3 regions of the Ectobacillus sp. JY-23 genome follow, and region 3 is predicted to be linked to each of the others. Evidence: riboswitches for the same ligand, from Rfam matches in the RefSeq annotation. Region 3 holds a riboswitch; each other region holds the start of a gene.

Region 1 (7,359 bases), 1.4 Mb from region 3:
TTAGCAATTTCTCTAATGTTGGTCACTTTCTCCACCTCTTACTCTACAGGACCAAATAACTGAATGCCGCATGGTATAAACAACTTCCATACGTCACGTTCCGGTCCATCAATAGTTGTAAGACGTAGTCCATTCAAAAAACTTAAATAGGAAATTGCTACAGCTTCCACATGTAATATGCGCAGCTGCCCAAGCTCTTGACCTCTCTTTATTAAAATTCCCATCTTGTTTTGAAATAAATGAAAAAACTGATTTAAGATTTCAAACTCTCTTTTAAAACGTTCAGGCTGACCAAGCACTTGTTGAAACAGTCTTAAATAAACAGGCTGCTGAGAAATCAGCAGAACATGCTTTTGTACCAACGCTTCAATTTCTTTCATCGGATTTACTGCATTACTGTCAAAAGACAGCAGTTCCTCTCCTAACTTTTCAAGTGGTTCTTTTATAGTCGCATAGAAAAGCTCCTCTTTACTTGCGAAATACGTAAATACACTGCCAAATGAAATCCCGGCAGCGTTGGCAACCTTGGCAATTGTTGTATCATTGTAGCCATGGACTGCAAATAACATAGTTGCTTCTTGCAAAATCTTTTCACGCTTTTTGTGCATCGCTTTCATTTGATCTTCTGATAATGCCATTTTACTTTTCCTGCTACTAAAAACATAGACAAACGTCTATTCTTAGAGTATTCCTGCTTCTACGAACTCGACCTCGCCAATTACTCGCTACTATCGTTTGTATAGTTCTCCACAGGCGTAAATTCCGATGTAGCCCACCGTACATATATACAATTTATTTAAGTTAGTATTGTATATTCTTTTGCTTGTAAAAGGTTGATAGATGCATTTAAATCTCTATTCATGATGTTTCCGCAATCGCATTCATATATTCGGTCAGATAGCTTTAAATCAACTTTCTTTTGACCGCAACATGAGCACAATTTAGAAGATGGATAGAATCTGTCTACTTGGCGTAATTCAATACCATATTCTTTGCATTTTGCTATTAGCCATGTTTTAAACATATAAAAACATTGTTCTGCGACTGATCTAGATAAATGCTTATTTTTCATCATCCCTTTTACGTTTAAATTCTCAATTGTGATATACATTGGCTTGGCTTTCACCAATTCATTCACAACCCATTTTACATACTCTGTTCGTATGTTTGATAGTCGAACATGTTGCTTTTGTACTCTAAGAATGTTTTTGTTTATATTTGCTCTTTTAGCAACAGTTTTTTCACCTCTCTTTTTTAGATTTTCGTATTTGCGTGACAAAGAGCGTTGTTCACGTTTTAATTTCTTCTCTAATTTCTTCAACTTTGCTGTTTTATTAATGTTTTTGTGGACTTTACCATCACTACGAACAGCAAAATCTTTTATGCCTAAGTCGATGCCTAGACCACCTTCATTTAATTTGTTTACATGTTTTCTTGTATTCACTTCACAAAGGACAGATACAAAATACCTTCCTGCCTGTTGAGAAACAGTTCCACTTTTTACAATCGCATCTTTCGGGATATAACCATACTCTTTTAATTTTATCCAACCAATCGTTGGGATTTTTATTCTGTGCCTTTCTACAGTCCAATCAGTTTTATTGTTCTTAGGGAAATAACATTTGACATTTTGATTTTTCTTTTTCTTGTAGCTAGGAAATTTAGACAACCCTTTGAAAAATCTATTAAAAGCCTTATCACCATTCATGATGGCTTGCTTAACAGCTTTGCTAGATACTTCTTTGATCCATTTATCGTATTCTTTTGTGTGGATATTATTCAACCATTTAGAGAAGTCATAACCACTCATAAACTTTTTCTCTCTTTGATACAATTCTTTGTTTTTGGCAAGATAAAGATTGTAGACATACCTACACACTCCGATGGTTTGGTTGATTTTAGCTATTTGTTGAGTTGTCGGCTTAATCTCAATAAAGTATGCTTTTTTCATAACTCTTTATCCTCCGACAGTTTCTTTTTATATTTTCTCAATCCATATATTCTGCAACTGAAAACATGAATGATAGATATTAAGTCTTGAACAAGTTCTTCTTGAGGTGACAACTTATCATTGTTAACAACAATGATTTCTACTGCCATCTTGCGAAGAAATCGCTCAAACCAATCATAACCAAACCGAACAAACCTATCTTTGTGTGCGATAATAATTCGTGAAACTTCACCTTCCGCACATCTATCAATCAACTTGTTCCATTGTTTTCTATTGTAATTTAAGCCACTACCAATATCCGTAACAATTTCATCAACTATCATTCCTCTTGCATTGGCAAATGTTTTCAAAAACTCAATTTGATTTTCCAAATCATCTTTCTGTCCTTGATTAGACACTCTGGCGTAAATAAGAGTCTTACCTATACCCCCACTTCAACGATTGACTTCGGTTTCTTTTTTCCCAGTTCCCGTAAAGGTTTTAATGTAGCTGTCAATACGAGAGCCAATATCATCAAAGCAAGACTAGTAACTGCCAAAACTGTTTGCGGTCCTGCAATGTCAGCAAAAAATGTTCCAACTCCCACTGCAATTGTTCCAAATACACTGTGTAACATCCCTAAAAAACCAAATACTCTACCTTGAATAGCAGGTGCGGTTTGCACACGCAAAGCAATGTTAACAAGCAGAGTTGAGACAGCAAACATAAAGCCAAGTAAAATAATAAACGGGTATACGTAAGAGATATATTCGATTTCCGAAATGCAATAGTAAATGGGCCCAATTAATAAAAAACCGCCAAAGATCCAATATCCTTTTCGCTGGATTCGTGTATCTAATTTCATAATAACGAGTGACCCCAGAATATAACCGAATGGAATACAAGCTTCTATCAAGCCAAACTCCCATCCCTTCGCCTTCCATGTTTGAACAGCTGTTACTTGAATCATCATTAACGCCATTGTAAATGATGATCCTAAAATCGGAAAAAGAATAAGTACGGAACGAATGAAAGGTTCTTTTACAAGCAATTGTAAACCTTCCTTAAAATCCTTAAAAAAAGACTTTTTCTCTTGAAGCTTGCCATCATGTTCTACTGCAAGATGAGATTGTGGAATGACCCCTGCCATCAAAACGAATCCTGCCGATAATATATAGGTACATGTATTTACTAAAAAGGCAGTAAAACTTCCAAACAATCCAATAAATAACCCGCCAAGAGCCAATCCACTAATACGAGAAATATTATCCATAATTGTAATAGCACCTGTCGCTTTTGACATATTCTCTTTTTCTACTATGTTGCTTAATGAGGCTTGAAATGCAGGACCATGGAATAGTCCGATAAAGACTTGCAGTCCAAATAAAACGATGAGAAATGGAATGGATGTAAAGGATGTATACATACAAGCTGCTACAACGAAAATGATAGCTGCATTCAGTAAATCACACACCCACATGATGGTACGGCGGTCATAGCGATCAGCAAAGGTTCCTGCCACTCCCCCGAATAATACATTAATAGCTAAAACAACCATGAAAAATACAAACATGATTCTAGCGCTTCCTGTCGTTTCTAACACCCAAAAGTTAATAGCGATGGTCGAAAAACTGCTTCCAAGTAACGAAACACCATAGCTTAGGAATAAATAACGAAATATTTTATTTTGAAACAGCATGCTGTTCCTCCTTATGTTTTATTTATGATTGATTAATCAATCATAAATAAAACATAACATATATTGGAAATTAAGTACACATCGATCATAAAATATTTTATATTAGTTGTATTTTTCTAAAAATACTGAGATAATATGAACAATTGCATAATTTACTCATTCTTATCATGAGAGGCGGAGGGACTGGCCCGACGATGCCTCAGCAACCCCTGAAATTCAGGAAGGTGCTAATTCCTGCAGAGCAAAAGCTCTGAGAGATAAGAGGTCGAACTCAATAAAAAAGACCTCTTATGACAAGAGGTCTTTTTTATGTCCTCTGTCACATTTTATTCTAAGGAGGATTTGTATGAAAACAATTGGCATGATTGGTGGATTAAGCTGGGAGTCGACATCACTGTACAGTATGTATTTAAACGAATTTGCCCAAAAAGCATGCTCTCATTGCGCTCCCCTAGTAATTCAAGGGATGGATTTTACTGAAGTGACTCATTGGTTAGAACGCGGTGATGATGAGTCGCTCACAACTGCACTCATTGAAACAGCACAGCAAGTGGAAGAGATGGGGGCTGACTGTTTGCTGCTTTGTTCAAATACCGTCCATATTTTTGCAAACGAAGTCGCTGAAGCTATATCCATTCCACTTCTTCATATTGGTGATACTAGCGCCGAAGCAATCCGTATGCAATCTATAAACAAAATTGGCGTACTCGGAACAAAACACACACTCAAAAAAGATTTTTATGTTGAAAGATTAGAATCTCATGGTTTACAAGCGCTTTGTCCAAGTTCAGAAGAATGCACCTGGATGCACAACATTATCATGAATGAACTCAGTCAAGGAATTTTATCTCCTAAAACAAAAGCCGGCTTTCAAAATATCATTCAAAACTTAATTGTACAAGGTGCGGAGGGCATTTTATTGGCCTGCACTGAAATTCCTCTTTTAATTACGCAAGAAGACGTGTCAGTACAATTGTTTGATACAGCGTACTTGCATGCCAAACAAGCCATTTCGTTTGCGCTACAAAAAGAAACATCTCCTCTATAAGGAGATGTTTCTTTAAAAATTTATATACCTTTCTTCTGTATATAAGGTTAATATAAAAATAATCTTATATAATGGAGACGGGTATATGCGTTTTATGACATTTGGATCACTCTAGCTTTGCCAATCTAGTAAGGAACGTTCAATGCTATTCAACAATACATCCTCTTCTTGCTGTGCAAATACAGTTAACTGATGCAAAGGTCTTGTCATCGCTACATACATCAACTTGACGTCCAATTCATCTTTTGTAAAACGTTCTTTATAAGAAACAATCCCTACACAATCAAATTCCAACCCTTTTGCAACGTGTACAGGGAGAATGGAGAGCATATTATGTCGTAGTTCTTGCTGCTCTGTCATTAATGCACACGGTAGCTTTTCCTGTAGCAAAAGGTACAGTTCTTTGCATTCTTCTTTTGTTCTTCCAAGCAAGGCAAACGATTTAAATCCATGTTGCTTGCCTTCTTTTACAAAACATTCCACAGCCTCCTGCAAAGCGGCTGCCCCTTCGTATTTTTGAAAAACAGGACGATTTCCATGTCGTACTACCGGAATAGCAATCGGGACACGTACATCACTGTGACCGGTCAAAACCGCATTTGCGACGTTCATAATTTCGATTGTTGTCCGGTAACTGCTTTGCAATGTTAAATAATTAGCTTTGGGGAAGATACGCTTGATTAGCAAATCCCAATCTTTAATTCCTCGGTATCCATGAATGCCTTGCGATAAATCGCCCAGTATCGTAAACAACTCTGTACCACACACTTTTTTAAGCACAAACATTTCAAATAAGGTGTAATCCTGTGCCTCATCAATAATAATGCTTTTTATTTTTATATTCTTTTTCACACCGTACAGATGGTGTTGTAAATATAATAGCGCAGCTGCATCACCTACTTCATAATGAAACTTGCGCTTTCGCAAAGAAGCTGTCATATTTGCTATAATTGTTTCGCTCAATCCTTCGGGCCCATACTTTCGCATGTTCTCTGCACTTTGAAGGAGCTCCTTATAATAAGAAAACACATCTTTTTTCGGAAACTTTTTTATATAGCTTGCCACCGCTGTACGACATTCCTTCTGAAACTCTTTCAGCAGCGCTTCCTTTTTGTCCATCAGACGAATGACAGTTTCCTTACGCCTTGTCGCGTCTCTTATAAGGAGTGCTCTTTCAATTTTACTATCATAATGTTCAATAATACGCGCTTCCATTTCCTTTTTCTTGGCTTTCACATGATTTTGCAATACACGCTTCAGTTTGTCGATTCGTTTATATACCGGTAAATATTTATATTCATATAAAAACAGCCTTCTAAGTCTTTCGTGTTTGTAAACCGTGAGCGTACCAATACAAAAATCCTCCTGCGGCAGAAGGCTTCTTTCAATATCTTGCATATATCTGCTTATCATTTTGGCAAACGGTAACGAGCCTTTAAAAGACAACAAGCGTTCTTTTTCCCGCTTTACTTGCGCGTCTTCCTCCTGTAATAAATCAACAAGAGCCTCATCCATACGTGCAAATATCAGCTTTACATTAATACACTCTGTTACAAAATCTAAAAAAGTAGTTTGTTGCACTTGATCTACCCCGAGTTCAGGCAATACATCTGAAATATAGGTTAAAAATAATTTACTTGGTGCTAAAATCATCATAGATTCGGGGGCAAAATATTGCGCGTGCTTGTAGATATAGTAAGCGATGCGATGCAGTGCAATCGTTGTTTTTCCGCTCCCCGCCACACCTTGTACGATAAGAGGATGATATAGGTCAGCACGAATAATCCGATTTTGCTCCTCTTGAATGGTTGATACAATTTCCGTCAATCTGCTTTCAGCATTGCCGCCGAGAGATTGCTGCAGAAGTTCGTCCTTTGTTGTAATATCAATATCACGTATTTCCTGCAGTGCCCCGTCCTCAATGATATATTGCCTCTTTAAGGATAAATCTCCCTCTATCATTCCGTCTTCTACCTCATAAGAGACTCGACCTAGTCTACCATCATAGTACACATTGGCAATCGGTGATCGCCAATCTACAATAATATCTTCTTGCGATTCACGGTCAAACAAAGATATTTTCCCGATATATAGTGTCTCTGGTGCGCTTTGTGACGTATTTTGAAAATCAATTCTAGCAAAGTAAGGCCTATGCTGAACACGTTCTAAATGGCGATGTTCACGCTCTGTCATCTCTAAAAACTTGGCATTTGTCAGAAGACTAATATAACCTAAAGAGCTATCGTCAGAATTTAAGTTCATAATGGCTTGCCGGATATGTTCCCGATATTCTGTTTCATTGTTTCGCGCTGCCTCTAGTAACAGTTGAATATACGACTTTGTAAACACAAATCGATCTTGTTCTGCTATATAATCCGGATGCTTTTTTGCGTACATCATCATCCTCCTCTCCATTTGTACATTGGGTTTATTTCCCATGCAGTATTACTAATAGTATGATAAAACAGAGGAGATTGCAAAGCGAAGTTCATAAGAAATACGAGAATAGTCAGCTTATCTCTATAGGGTTATATAAGTCTACATAGTTTTTTCGACATAGAAACAGCAAGAAAATAATAGCTCCAAAACACCTCGCTACATGTGTATGTTCTTACTTGACACGGGTATCTCTTAGACCCTGACCGCAACCACGCCTTGCCCGTTCTTCTTTCCCACCAAAAA
Region 2 (7,359 bases), 1.3 Mb from region 3:
TCTTTTGGACCGAGAGCTGAGGTAGGTTCATCCAACAATAAAAATTGGACATCATCAGATAGTGCCCTGGCAATTAAAATGAGCTGCTTTTCATAAAGTGAACATTGTGAGATGGGTTGTTTGACATTCAGATTCAGTCCCACCCGTTTTAGTAAGCGCGCTGCTTCTTGTTCCTTTGCTTTTTTTGAAAAATAAATTCGCTTTTCGCGCACAATTTGATTCAGTAGTACGTTTTCCAGTACAGATAGCTCTGACATAAGAGCATAGTCTACTTCCTGTGCTACAAATGCAATACCTTTTTCATGCGCCTGTCTGGGTGATTGGAAGGAAACTTCTTTATTATCCAAATGGATAGCACCGGAAAGGGGCGAGAAATCGCCCGCTAGCATCCGTAAAATCGTGCTTTTCCCAGCGCCGTTCATACCAAGCAGAGTATGAATGGTTCCACGTTCAATCGTAAACGTAATATCTGTAACGACAGGCACGTTTGTATAACTGTGAGTAATGTGCCGTAATGCTAAACTCATTATTGCTTCTCCTTTTCCAGCTTGCTCATCCAAGGAGAATAAGCTGCTTGAGAAGCGCCCCAGCCCGGAATATGTTTTTCTAGGCCATCCATTGTCACACCCTCAGCAGGTAGCTGATTTTTCTTCACTAGGTATGGCTCTAAACTATATACTTCAGGTGTGTCTTCTCCAGCAGCCTTTTGATATAGAAAGCGAGCTTGAATTTTACCCACTTCGGCTGGATCAGTTGCTGCTGTAGCTGTCCAAGGAGAATTCTCTTTTTGGATAAGCTGCAAGTCTTCATTGCTTAAGTCAATTCCATACACCTTAATATCGGTTCGGCCAGCCTGCTCCAGAGCTTTAACGGCACCTTTGGCGAATTCGTCCCACGTGGCAAAGATAGCATCAAGATCGCCTTTTTTTGGATATTTTTTCAGCAGTGCTTCTACTTGTGTCTGTGTGTCTAAAGCTGTATTGTTAGAAGCTGTTCCAAACCGTGCAACTTCTTTGATGTTCGGATAACGTTTATAAAATGCATCAATCATTGTGCTGCGTCTTTCCATTGGAGCAAAACCGCCTACCCAAAGTACTGCGATTTCACCAGTCCCGTTCAAGTCTTCGGCTAATGTTTTTAGCGATTTCCATGCTAAGCTGTAGTCATCTTGGTCAATGACAGTAACACCTGGTAAGCGCAAATCGTTATCAAATGCAACAACAGGAATGTTTGCAGCCAAAGCTTTTTCCACACCGTTTTTCAAGGCCTCCGAGCGACCATGATCAATCAAGATACCGTCTACCTTAGCATTGATCGCTGTATCTAAGTTTGCAGCCATTTTGGCTAAGTCATTATCCGAGTTATATACCTGTACGGTACCACCGAATGCTTCTACTTGTTTTTTGACTCCTTCGATATATTGTGATGAAAAAGTACCAATTGACATTTGCATAATTAAAGCAATTTTTAACGGCTTTTGTACTTTGACAGGAATCTCTGTATTGGTAGGTACTGTCTCTTTCTGCTCTTGTTTGGTAGCAGTTTGTTTTTGCACTGTTGCGGCATTCTGCTCGTTTGTGCACGCTCCAAGTGCCAATACGGATGTAAGTAAGACTGCTTTTGTCCATTTTTTCATTTTTGTTTTCCTCCTGATTTATCAAGAACGGTGCAGACGCAAAAAGCCGCCTTTACACAAGAAAAGGCGGCGTCGCTGATTGCTTTCAGCTCTTATCCCTCAGCACGTTATGCGCTGCAAGAATTAGCACCGTGCCCATAAATGGGTCGGTTGCCGGGCTTCGTAGGGCTTGTCCCTCCACCTGCTCTTGATAAGAAATTTGATATGAAACTGTTTTAAATTATCTGTCTTTTCTTTTTATCTGTCAATAGTTTTTTAGGATATAGTTCATTACGGTTACATGTAGCCCAGAAAAATTCGGATTTTATATAGCTATTGGATAAAAGAAATAGTAAAAAGGCCGCAATGTGCGGCCTTTCAATTAGTGAGGTAAAAACACCAGTTGATACAAGAACAATACAGCGAACATATACACTAGCGGATGTACTGCACGGAATTTTCCTTTTACAACCTTCATAAGTGGATAAGAGATAAAACCAAGAGCGATACCTGTTGCGATGCTAGATGTCAGCGGCATGCTAAGAATAACTAAGAACGCCGGGAATGCTTCATCAAATTCATTCCACTCAATATGACGAACAGCGCCCATCATTAAGCAGCCCACGATAATGAGTGATGGTGATGTAATCGCTGCAACGCCAGATACAGCACCAACTAGCGGACTGAATAAAGCGGCTACTGCAAAAAGAGCGGCAACAACAAGTGCAGTCAAACCTGTACGTCCACCTGCAGCAACGCCAGCAGAGGACTCAATATATGCAGTTGTTGGGCTTGTACCGAACATAGCACCAACAGTTGTTGAAATAGAGTCGGAAATCATGGCACGTCCGCCGTTCGGCAACTTACCATTCTTTACAAGACCAGCTTGCTGTGCTACACCAAGAAGCGTACCAGTTGTATCAAACAATGTAACAAGTAAGAATGAAAACACAACGCCGTATAGCCCATATTGAATTACATCAGAAATGGCTGTGATTGGATTTGCAACAATAATACCCTCTGGTAATTGTGGCAGTGACATTACGCCTTTTGTAAAGGATAATTGCTTTGTGAAGTACGCGATAATACCTGTAATTAGCATTCCGATAAACAACGCGCCTCGAACGTTAAGGGACATTAACATAATAGTTACTGCAAGACCCACCAATGCCAAAATAACAGGAGCGGAGTGTAAGTCTCCAAGGCCAACCAGATTGGAAGGATGCTTTGTAATAATACCAGTTAAACGAAGACCAATAAAAGCTATGAACAAGCCAATACCAGCTGTAATTGCATGCTTTAAATTTTCAGGAATAGCTTCCATTAGTTTTGTACGAAATTTTGTTAAAGACAATACAAGAAAAATCATACCAGTGACGAATACTGCAGAAAATGCAATTGCAAATGTTACCTCTTCATGCGCTTTTACAACAGAATAAGCAAAGTAGGCATTTAATCCCATACCCGGTGCAATTGCAATTGGCATATTAGCAAAAAAAGCCATACATAGTGTACCGACAACTGCTGCAATTACTGTCGCTGTAAAACCTTGCTGAAACGGCACACCCGCATCCGCTAAAATAACGGGGTTTACGATAATGATATATGCCATTGTTAAAAAGGTTGTAAGACCTGCAATAATTTCTGTTTTTACAGATGATTTATGCTCTGATAAATTAAACATACTTGTAACCTTCCTTTTTTACGAATAATAATCACAACAGTTATATATATTATTCGGTAATGTTTGATTTGGCAAGAGTTTTTTTGGAAAATCGAATGTTTTTTATTGTTTATATAGGTATCGTTAAGAAATTAATGGATTTTAGCGGTAGCATAGCTTCTTTTTGTTTGTGTATAACGTCTTCTTTACCTATTATGTACAATCCTTTTATATTTTGACTCCTTATGTACATTCTATATAAATGAGCAAAGCTTGTATAAGTTTACGTAATAGAAGGGAGTAAAGAACAATGGCGAATAAGAAGCAGATTCAAGCACCGCAGCATCAACAAAAGCAACCAGGTATTGAATCTTTGATGAATCCCCTGCCGAAGTTTGATCAGGGGTATAAAGGTTCAGGGAAATTACAGGGAAAGTGTGCGTTGATTACAGGTGGAGATAGCGGTATTGGTCGAGCTGTGGCAGTAGCGTTTGCTAAAGAAGGAGCGCATGTTGCGATTGCTTATTTAGATGAGCATGAAGATGCAAATGAAACAAAGCGTATTGTGGAGAGTCAAGGTGTGAAATGTTTGTTGCTGGCAGGCGATTTAAGTGAGGAGACACAATGTAAAGATATAGTAGCACAAACAGTAGCGCAATTAGGTGGTCTTAATGTGCTTGTAAATAACATTGCCCAGCACTATCCGTGTCAAAATTTGCTTGAACTTACTGCTGATCAATGGGAGAAAACCTTTAAAATTAACGTTTTTTCCTATTTTTGTACAACCAAAGCGGCCCTGCCGCACATGAAAGCAGGAGACACTATTATTAATACAACTTCTATTACTGCTTATGAGGGAAACGAACAGCTTTTGGATTATTCTTCTACAAAGGGAGCAATTGTTACATTTACAAAATCATTGGCAAAATCTCTTATGCAACAAGGAATTCGCGTGAATGGTGTTGCACCTGGTCCAATATGGACCCCACTTATTCCAGCGAGTTTTGACAGCAAAAAGGTGTCTGAATTTGGGAGCGATTCACCGATGGGACGGCCAGGTCAACCTTATGAGCTGGCACCAGCTTATGTATATTTGGCCTCAGCCGATTCTTCTTATGTATCGGGGCAGATGTTGCATGTCAACGGTGGGACCATTATTGGGTAAGCTAGGGATGAAGAAGTTGAGGGTTCTATTCATATTGATTATGGTACTGCTTTTACCTATAGAAGTACGAGCGGCACTTCCAGATCATCTGATTTTAATTAACATTGAGACAAACCAACTATCGTATTTTGAGAACGGCAATTATATACGAACGTTTCCTGTTTCAACAGGTAAAAAGGAAACACCTACACCGGAAGGAAAATTTTTAATTGCTAATAAATATAAGAATAAGAAATATCACCGGAAGAAGATTGAAGGCGGTGCTTGGAACAACCCTCTTGGTACAAGGTGGATGGGACTTAATTACAAAGAATATGGTATTCATGGTACCAATAAAGAACATTCTGTAGGCACATACGAATCAAATGGATGCATTCGCATGAATGATCGTAACATTCAATGGCTGTATGATAGAGTGCCGCTACATACACGGGTAATCATTAAACGATTTTATATTTCGCCTGAAATGATGGCTCATACGATGGGGTATCGTGTAACGAGTTGGAGCGGAAAACAAGTACAATCTCATCAAATTGGGAGAATACGCTTGATAGATCGTACAATGTTATATTGGCGAGATTTAAACGGAACGTATTATCCAATCAAACAGGTTATGCCAAATGAAACGTACGCAGTTTTCTCACATGATGGTGCTGGCACATATCATATTGGGAGTGGATTTTATATTATTGACAAAGTACAAGAAGATAGTGTTTATGAGCAAATCCCAAACCATATTCTTGTTAATCAATATAAAAGAAAACAAGGCGTCCTGTGACACCTTGTTTTTTTGCGAAGCTGATTTTTTTGTTATGGTCGATTTTTTTCAAACCACTGTTTAAATGTATCTTTTTCTTGTTCGCCTTCAATACGATCTACTTCTTGCCCATCTTTGAAATGGATTACAGTTGGTGTTCCGGTAATCTTATAGCTGTCCCAACCTGCTTGATATTTTTGAAGGTCAATCACTTTCATATCAATACCCATGTCTTTTGTCATCGGTACAATTACCGGTGAGACACGTGCGCAATGCACGCAGGATGTTTGATAAAAATAAACAATTGAATCTTTTTTGTCTTTGACCAGCTTGTCCAATTCGTTTAATGAAACAGAATTTTGATAGTACTCAGCTTTGCTGTCAGATTTTTTCTCTTGTGTAGATACAAATGCAATGGCACCGAGTAAAACGACAAGAATTAGTGTAAAGATAATCATTTTTTTCATGCTTTGAAAGCTCCTTTTCTTAGTATAAATCCACTGGTAACTGCAACAATGATAAAAGCGATAAGAGCTAGGAAGGGAATCGTGACAAAACCGAACCAATTAATGTAATCCCCCGTACAAGGAACACGACCGCAAGAGGCGCCAGCTTCTGATAAAGCAGGAATTTTTTGCAACGCATAATGATACATGGAAAAACAAGCACCAATGGATGCAAGCGGCAGTGTATAAACGGCAATTTTATAATCTTTGCGAATTATAGCTATGCCGAGAAGTAAAATGAGCGGGTACATTAAAATGCGTTGATACCAGCATAGTGTACAAGGTTCATATTTCATAATCTCAGAAAAATATAAGCTCCCTAAAGTTGCCGTTAAAGAAGCAGCCCAAGCCGTGAACAGCGCATACTCTAATTTTTTTTCAGTCGTCATGCAGGTTTCCCTCTTTTCTACTGTTACTAACTAAATTATAGTACGAGTCATTTCTTATGTAAAATGTATTTGCTGTGAATTTTGATAATAGAAATTATTTCCCTTGACTACTAGCATCGCGTAGAAAATGATATGATAATACACGAATGTTCTTTACATACAGTCAGAACAAATTTTATTTGCAGGATTAAATATAATTCTTGTCGAATTATTGCACAGGAAATAGCATTCTGACTCAATAAGACTTCAAGGTGGGAGAGGATAAACGTGAATTGGAAAACAACTTATGAACGCTGGGCAAACGCTCCGCAACTAGCTGAGGATGTAAAACAAGATTTAATTCGCGTCAGCGAAAATGAAAAAGAATTAGAGGATTGCTTTTACAAAAATCTAGAATTTGGTACGGGCGGTATGCGCGGTGAAATTGGACCGGGAACCAACCGAATGAATATATACACGGTACGTAAAGCATCAGAAGGGTTAGGACGTTTTATCGAGTCTTTTGGAGAAGAGGCAAAGCGTCGCGGCGTAGCAATTGCGTATGATTCTCGCCATAAATCTCCGGAATTTGCGATGGAAGCTGCAAAAACTTTAGCTTCACGCGGTATTCAAACATATGTGTTTGAGGAGCTCCGCCCAACACCGCAGTTGTCCTTTGCACTACGTACGCTTGGCGCTTTTTCAGGAATTGTCGTAACAGCAAGTCATAATCCGCCTGAGTACAACGGCTATAAAGTATATGGTGAAGACGGAGGTCAATTGCCGCCAAAAGAAGCAGATATGGTGATTGATTATGTAAATGCTGTTGAGAATGAATTAGACCTTGCTGTGGAAGCCGAAGAAGTTTTAAAAGAAAAAGGACTCATTAAAATGATTGGCGAAGAGATGGATGAAAAGTATGTAGAAATGTTAAAAACAATTTCTGTTAACCCTGAACTTGCTGATGATGAACTGAAAATTGTATTTTCTCCATTACATGGAACAGCTAACAAGCCAGTACGTAAGGCTTTGGCTGCACTTGGCTACACCAATGTGACTGTAGTGGCCGAGCAGGAATTACCTGATCCGAATTTTTCTACTGTTACATCACCAAATCCGGAAGAGCACGAGGCTTTTACTTTAGCGATTGAATACGGAACCAAAATTAATGCTGATATTCTTGTGGCAACAGATCCAGACGCAGATCGCTTAGGTGTAGCTGTTAAGAATACAAATGGTGAGTATATTGTGTTAACGGGAAATCAAACAGGGGCTATTTTACTTG
Region 3 (7,359 bases):
TGGCGAATTGCCAAGACGCCATTTTTCAAAAAAAGCATGGTGAATCAAAATGGGTGCTAAGATAATTAAAATATGCAATAGCAACTTCTCAGCTAACATCGTTCGCCTCCCATATTTCAACATACTTTCGTATTCGACAACATCATTGAAATTTCCTTTCAAAAAAGGGGTATTCAGAACTTTATTCACTATTTTTGTCAACGGATGAAATGTGTTAGTGCAATCATTGTTAAGAGACCGCCAATAAAGGAGAACGTGGCAGAACGTTCGTTTCCATCCCCATGACTTTCTGGAATCAATTCTTTATACACCACAAACAACATCGCTCCTGCCGCAAACGCCAGTCCATACGGAACAATCGCGGAGAATTGTCCGGCAAATGAAATACCGATGATACCAAAGGCAAGCTCCAATATTCCTGTAGAAGCCGTACACAATAAAGCATATATTGGTTTTACGCCGTGCGATACTAAATAAAGGGCGACCAGAAACCCTTCTGGTACATTTTGCAGTCCAATCGCAAATGAAACCAATGGTCCTAAATCAGCTACATGACTACCGTAACTCACACCTACTGAAAGGCCTTCCGGTATATTATGAAAAGCCATCGCAATTAAAAGTAAGGGTTGGCCGCCTTGAAACGGATGTTCTTTCCTTTCAAGCTCTATGTGTGGCAGACAACTATCCAGAAAAGTCAGTGCAATCGTTCCAAGCAACACACCAATAGTCAGCACATATATATTTGATAGTTTCATAGCTGAGGGGATTAATCCATAGGTAGAAGCCGCTACCATAATCCCAGCTGTATATGCCAGTAATATATCACGACCTCGATGCGAAATATGCTGTAAAAACATAGCAGGAACTGCCCCCGCTATTGTACAAAGCGAAGATATAATACTGCCTGTATACATCGGATCCATATAAACCTCCTCAATCGTATCTGTTACAATATATGTACAAGCCGGGCTGACATGTCTATCAAACACAAAAAAGATCTTCATCATCTGACAAAGATCTCTTCACTATATCTATTACGAAAGAGTAGTTACACTGTTTGGATGGTACTTTTGCAGTTCACTCTGTAAAAACCTCGCAACTTCAAGCATTCCATATACACCTGCCACTGCTTCAGCATCAGAATTATAGTTTGTATTTGTATTAATGTCATACGTGTAAATAATTCCGTTTGCATCGCGTATAAACTCAATGCCGGCTACGCTGATTCCGTTAGCCGCAAGCACGTTTTCATAGCTTGCAATAACATCTTCCTGAAAATCGTTTATTATTTGAAACTTTGGCTTTGTTTCTACTTCCTCTCCTACAGGGCAGAATAAGTCTCCAATTTGACAAGCATCTGCAGGGCACAATTGGAATCCTTCTGTTGTATCGACACGCACGGCATAAACGAACTTGCCCCCTACAAATTCACAGCGTGTAATATAAGACTCAGGCGAATGGATATATTCTTGCACCAATGTGATGCCATCAACAGGTTCTTCAAACGCTTGACTTTCCACATATCTCTGCAGTGCTTCCACACTTTGAAACAACTGCACACCAAGACCTTTACCAGCGCGATTATGCTTTGTAATAAAAGGACATCCATCAAAGCGCTTTGCCGCTTCTAAAATTTGCGAACGACCTACCGCAACAGCCGTTTTTGGTGTTCGTACACCATGCTTTTCAAGCTCAAGATACTGCAGTACTTTACTAACCTCTAGAGAAAGCGCACGGCTGCCATTATATACTTTACGACCATGTGCCTCTAACCAATGCAAAACGGCTGCTGTATATTCCGGTGCATAACGATGTCCCCTTGTATGTGCAGATGCGCTCATGCGACTAAAAAAGATACCTTCAGGTGGCTCCGTTGATAAATCAATACAACCTTCATTGAGATGCCATTCTTCATAAGGTAGTTTCAACTCTTCCAATCGCTTTGTTAAATGCACTGTCCACTCACTGTTTTCGTGAATTACATAAATTTTCCCCATCATTTCCACTCTCTTTCTATGTTGTAATCTGATTTCTTTTTCGTTCAACTAACGGCATCACATGCTTAGCAAATCTCTCCATCTCTTCTAGTTGCGGTGAAAATTGTAGTAATAATAAGTCCACACCAGCTTGTTCAAAAGCTAGAATACGCTCTGCAATTTGTTCAGGTGTTCCAATTAAGTTAGGACGTAACCCACGATTAGAAACTGAGTAATCATATAGCTTTACTTGTTGTTCAAGCTGTGATTTGCTCACAAAATCGTCATATCCAGCGTATGCACTTCCAGTTTTTATATCTGTGATACGTTGTAGTTCTTCTGTTGCTTCCTCTTCTGTATCGCGGCAAATTACATATGCGGCCATACCAAAGGAATGAAATGCTTCCCTACCAATTTCTTGTCTGCGCGCCTTCATGTCAGCAATCTTTATGCTAACTTCTTCAGGTGTCCCTCCATGCATTACATACGCATCCGCAAAAGATGCAATACTTTGCTTGCCTTTTTCACTTTCCCCGCCCGCATACAAAATAGGATTCGGTCTTTGTACAGGTTTTGGAGCAAGCTTTGCATTTTCAATATGATAATATTTACCTTCATATGTAAAGGTTTCTTCTGTCCATAGCCCCTTTAATACATCTACAAATTCATTCGTACGCTCGTATCGTTCATCATGCTCTGAAAAAATACCGCCGTATTGCCTCGCTTCTTCTGCCCACCAAGCTGAAACCACATTCAGTGTAAAACGACCCTTGCTGATATGATCAATGTTGGCAGTCATTTTAGCTGCCACAGCTGGGTTATGAAACCCTGGTCGAATTGCAGTCATAATTTCAATCTTCTCTGTAACAGCTGCTAAAGCTGCAGCTGTCGTCCAAGCTTCTAATGAGTCGTGCTCTGGCCCTTTAATATCATTAAGATATAATTCAGCAATAAGAGTCGTATCATATCCCCAGCGCTCAGCTACTTGTGCTACTTCTTTTGCATACGCATAGGTTGGCGGCATATGTTCATAATCTACATTACGGAGCCACCCACCAAAAATCGGCATCCAAAATCCATATTTCATAGCAATCCTCCTTTTAGACGAAAAGCCTCTTTCTAAAGACAGAAAGAGGCTGAAATATACAAATACTTCATTCCCCTATCTTTCAAGCAGATGCTTGCTGGACTTGGCACGGTATTATAGTAAATCCGTTGCCGAGGCTTCAAAGGGCCAGTCCCTCCACCTCTCTAGATAAGAAAATAACGATATACAGTTGTATTCACAATTGTAAGGATTACTCGTATAAAAGTCAATGTAATTCCGAAAATTTATACAATTATTTCTTTTTTTGCAGACGGCGTTTTTTCCACCAAACGAACAGAATAATCAAAAATAATAGTCCTGTTCCAGCGGCTACGGCAAAGTTGCGTATACGAGGCACTTTTACTTCCATACGCAAATCGTTAACCTTACGTAAGCTCATTTTCCACTCCAGTTCTTTGCCGCCTTTAGCAATCTGCGTTGCATTAGACGATGACGCTCTAATGGGTAATATGACTCTCACATGAAGCAACAACTGTTTAGTAAGCTCATCTCCAATATAGTTCGCTGTCCAATCCGCGGCTTGGAACTTACGAGTAAACGTGTATAGAAAATCATCATACAAAGGTTGTAAATCAACCCTTGCACGTACGCGATACGTCGTAAAAAATAGAGAGTGTTTTTCTTCATACGAAACATGTAACATACGACTCTCTACACTGGCAGGAATACTTGTCGCTGCACTTCCTTGTAATTCACGCAATGAATGATAGTGACGCTTTGCTTCAAAGCCAAATTCTTTTTGACGATTAAACTCCTCTATCTGAAACCCTTGATTGCGAAGTACATCTTCCATAGACGAAAATGGATTTAAATCAGCTGTATAACGCTTTAACTCCTGTTTTAGCGCAAATTGAATTGTTGCATCAGCACTGCCATTTTTATGCACTCTCAAATTGGCTGTTCCTGTCGCACAACCTCCAAGAATGATAAAACATATCAATAAAAGTAGCCGGTATCGCATTTTAGACGCCCCTTTATCAACTTACAATACAGCTAAAAGACTGTTATTTGTATTGTTGCATTAGTATACCCGGTATTCTCTTGTTTTATGGGGGTGAAGATTATACTGTAGGTAACGTAATGGTAGCTTCTGTACCGACTCCTGGTTGGCTTTTATACATCAGTGTTCCGTTCATTGTGTTAATAATACGCAAAGAGACCAATGTCCCGAGTCCAGTTCCCTGGTCTTTCGTTGTGTAAAACAATGTTCCGATTCTTTTAAGCTGCTCGGTGGTCATCCCTTTCCCAGTGTCCACAATTCGAATTTCAACACCACTTTTTACAGCAGCAGTTGCAACAACTACACCTCCTGATGAGGTAGCTTCAATGGCATTTTTAATAATATTCAATAATGCTTGTTTCAACTGATCTGCATCGGTCTCAAGAAGTGGATTTGCCCCAATTTTAACTTGTAAAGAAATTCCTTTGTTCATAGCTAATGGTTCTAGCAATATACAAACCTCATTTAATACAATATCTAAACAAAAACGCCTTTTTTCTTGAAATTGTGGTTTGGCAAAATTAAGATAGTCGCTAATAATCTTTTCTGCTCGTTCTACTTCACTCAGCACAAGCGGCACATATTGATAATTTTCACCTTGCTTCATCATTTGTAAAAAGCCCTTCACTACAGTAAGAGGATTTCGTACTTCGTGAGCAATCGATGCCGCCAACTCTCCGAGTGTATTCATTTTTTCGACACGTTCCATCTCTTGGCGCATCACAATTCGTTCCACAATTCGTTCATGCATTAAAACAGAAGCAGTCATACCTAGCATCTGAATGAGCGCAATAGGTACTAAATCATCAGCCAGGCCACCTTTCCAGGATTTTGTGTTCCACATGTAAAACAACACGGTTAGGGTAGCAGAGAAAGCAGACCAAAAACCCATTAACACACCTATGATGATTCTGTGGTTTGATGGATGTTCATAAAATCGCTTTACGAACATAAAAGAAAACAACACAGATAACACAATAATACCTATACCATATAAAACAAGAGGACCACCGATTGCAATGCGCATACATATGACCATTAAGAAGGCGATTGTTCCTGCTTTCGGGCCTCCATACAAAAAAGCTACAATGATAGGGACATATCGTAAATCCCAATGAAACCCGTGGCTTACAAATGGAAATAACATACATAAACAGGCCGCTACTCCTTGAAGTATACCGCCGAGTATCTTTGATTTCTTCAATGAGTGGTGTTCTATAAATAACCCATAAAAAAACATCGGTGCCATAATAATTAAAATATGTAACAGTAATTTCTCAGCCAGCATCATCTATCCCCTATCTATCTATATCCCTCTAATACTATAAATTTTTACAGATAAATGCAATGCTTATACTTCTTTTTACTCATACATTCGAGATATTCACACAAGCAATGTTTGTCCTTTGTCATACTCTATCATGAGGTGAAAGGAGGTTTATAATGAACCGACAACAATGTTATCATCTATGCTGTCAATATAATGGCAGAGTTGTACGTATTCAAGACAAATCTGGTAACTATCATATCGGAAGGATTAAAAAGGTTTCCGATGATTCCGTTTGGATTGAGCCTGTTCGACAACGATATAATCGTGGCTTTGGCTATATTCCATACGATGAAGAAGTATATGGGTACAATGAAGATCGCAATCGCTATGGTTACGAGAGAAGGGATTGCCGCGGAAGATGTGACGATGACTATTATGGCGGTGCGTATGCACTTGGGTTAGGATTTATTGTGGGTATCGCTTTAGCAGCTCTATTCTTCTTTTAATGTTTGTTATTCGAACCGCATCTCATACAAAGAAGGAGCCTCATACAAGGTTCCTTCTTACTTTTGACATCGAAACACACGGTGTCCAAGTACATGGCCATACATAGCTAAAATCTTTTCATGTTGCTCCCATATTTCATAGAGAGATGGAGAAATATTTGCGGAGATATCCCATTCTGGTGTCCACTCATATTGCGCTGTTGCCACTGTGTCTCTGTGTATCACGTCCACACATTGAAAACCTTGCTTAGTAAAGTACTCATACCACTGTTGTTCTGTTAAATATTCTGCAGCACCGTATAATTGTCTAATATATGCGTATTCCTGGGCATGCAAAGGCCTTTCAACAGTCATCTCTGTACCCGCTACATAGCCTTGTTTTCGTAGCACCCGATATAGCTGTGATAATGTACGAGAGATACTAGTAAACGCTACAACAGACTCTGTAATAATAATATCAAAGCTTTCATCCGCAAACGGTAATTGTTCCGCATTGCCGTGTACCAATTCTATATTGACATTTTCTCGTAATATTCTTTGTTTGGCTTTTTCAATCATAACAGGATGATAATCCAGTGCTGTCACCTGACATCCATACTGTTTGGCAATATACACAGCTGTTTTGCCAGTGCCACAACCAAGGTCCAACACTTTTGTATTTGAGTTGAGCGGCAAAAGCTTTAATAATTGTTTTGTAAGAGCAAATCCGCCTGGATGTGCACTACCCACACCAAACAGGGCTAAAAAATCAATATAAGAATACATACATATGCTCCCCGCTATCTTTTTTGCTGTATATGTATGCGAAATACTCCTAAAAGGTGATATAACATCAATATAGAAAAAGAAACAAACTGATTTTTTAACAGAAAATTCTCTCACATAAAAAAAGAGAGCCGAGGCTCTCTTTTTTATTATTTCTTGTCTTCTTTCTCTGTTAGGTATACCCATTTGTAAGAGTAGTCTCCACCGAAGTTGTGATCTACCCAACCTTTTACGTTAGAACGCATTAGAGAAGATGTACCACGTTGGAACAATGGTGCAATTGCTGCATCTTCGAACAAGATTTTCTCAGCTTGCGCTAAAGCTTCCAGACGCTTCTTAGGATCTGTTGTTAAAGTTGTTTTTCCATCTTTAACAAGTTGATCGTATTTAGAGTTAGAGTAGTTCATTTGGTTGTGTGCACCTTTTGTAACGAACATATCAATGAACGTCATTGGATCTGGATAGTCAGGACCCCAACCAGCGTAGGACATTTCATAATCTTCTTTTGTCTCAATATCAAGCTTTTGCTTGAACGGCTGTTGCTTAATATTAACTGTTAGACCTGGAAGGTTTTTCTCCATTTGAGCTTTTAAGTACTCACCAATTTTCTTTGCAGATTCAGTGTCGTAGTTAAGCAACTCGATTGTTAGCTTGTCTTTGCCAAGCTCTTTTTTTGCTTCTTCCCAAAGTTTTTTTGCTTTATCAGCATTGAATTTGTTCATTGCGCCGTTTGT

Evidence for each region. A riboswitch is a leader RNA that binds a small molecule or an ion and turns the genes downstream of it on or off. The one in region 3 is predicted to bind S-adenosylmethionine.
Region 1: it holds a riboswitch for S-adenosylmethionine, as region 3 does, so the genes downstream of both, MUG87_RS15975 (aspartate/glutamate racemase family protein) here and MUG87_RS03480 (LLM class flavin-dependent oxidoreductase) in region 3, are expected to answer to the same signal.
Region 2: it holds a riboswitch for S-adenosylmethionine, as region 3 does, so the genes downstream of both, MUG87_RS16275 (sugar ABC transporter substrate-binding protein) here and MUG87_RS03480 (LLM class flavin-dependent oxidoreductase) in region 3, are expected to answer to the same signal.

Annotation. Positions count from the first base shown of each region.
Region 1 covers NZ_CP095462.1:3,162,801-3,170,159, reverse strand. The annotation lists gene MUG87_RS16000 (LacI family DNA-binding transcriptional regulator) at 1-26, opposite strand, end outside; gene MUG87_RS15995 (TetR/AcrR family transcriptional regulator) at 39-638, opposite strand; gene MUG87_RS15990 (RNA-guided endonuclease InsQ/TnpB family protein) at 797-1,951, opposite strand; partial or broken gene MUG87_RS15985 (IS607 family transposase) at 1,948-2,370, opposite strand; gene MUG87_RS15980 (MFS transporter) at 2,373-3,629, opposite strand; SAM riboswitch class I at 3,789-3,893, shown strand; gene MUG87_RS15975 (aspartate/glutamate racemase family protein) at 3,976-4,677, shown strand; gene helD (RNA polymerase recycling motor HelD) at 4,789-7,074, opposite strand.
Region 2 covers NZ_CP095462.1:3,210,651-3,218,009, forward strand. The annotation lists gene MUG87_RS16270 (sugar ABC transporter ATP-binding protein) at 1-530, opposite strand, end outside; gene MUG87_RS16275 (sugar ABC transporter substrate-binding protein) at 527-1,636, opposite strand; SAM riboswitch class I at 1,726-1,833, opposite strand; gene MUG87_RS16280 (NCS2 family permease) at 1,998-3,299, opposite strand; gene MUG87_RS16285 (SDR family oxidoreductase) at 3,589-4,443, shown strand; gene MUG87_RS16290 (L,D-transpeptidase) at 4,451-5,221, shown strand; gene MUG87_RS16295 (thioredoxin family protein) at 5,254-5,667, opposite strand; gene MUG87_RS16300 (disulfide oxidoreductase) at 5,664-6,095, opposite strand; gene MUG87_RS16305 (phospho-sugar mutase) at 6,363-7,359, shown strand, end outside.
Region 3 covers NZ_CP095462.1:666,435-673,793, forward strand. The annotation lists gene MUG87_RS03465 (ATP-binding protein) at 1-99, opposite strand, end outside; gene MUG87_RS03470 (ZIP family metal transporter) at 198-923, opposite strand; gene MUG87_RS03475 (ATP-grasp domain-containing protein) at 1,035-1,997, opposite strand; gene MUG87_RS03480 (LLM class flavin-dependent oxidoreductase) at 2,014-3,063, opposite strand; SAM riboswitch class I at 3,136-3,238, opposite strand; gene MUG87_RS03485 (hypothetical protein) at 3,317-3,976, opposite strand; gene MUG87_RS03490 (ATP-binding protein) at 4,146-5,372, opposite strand; gene MUG87_RS03495 (hypothetical protein) at 5,528-5,860, shown strand; gene MUG87_RS03500 (class I SAM-dependent methyltransferase) at 5,918-6,625, opposite strand; gene MUG87_RS03505 (peptide ABC transporter substrate-binding protein) at 6,775-7,359, opposite strand, start outside.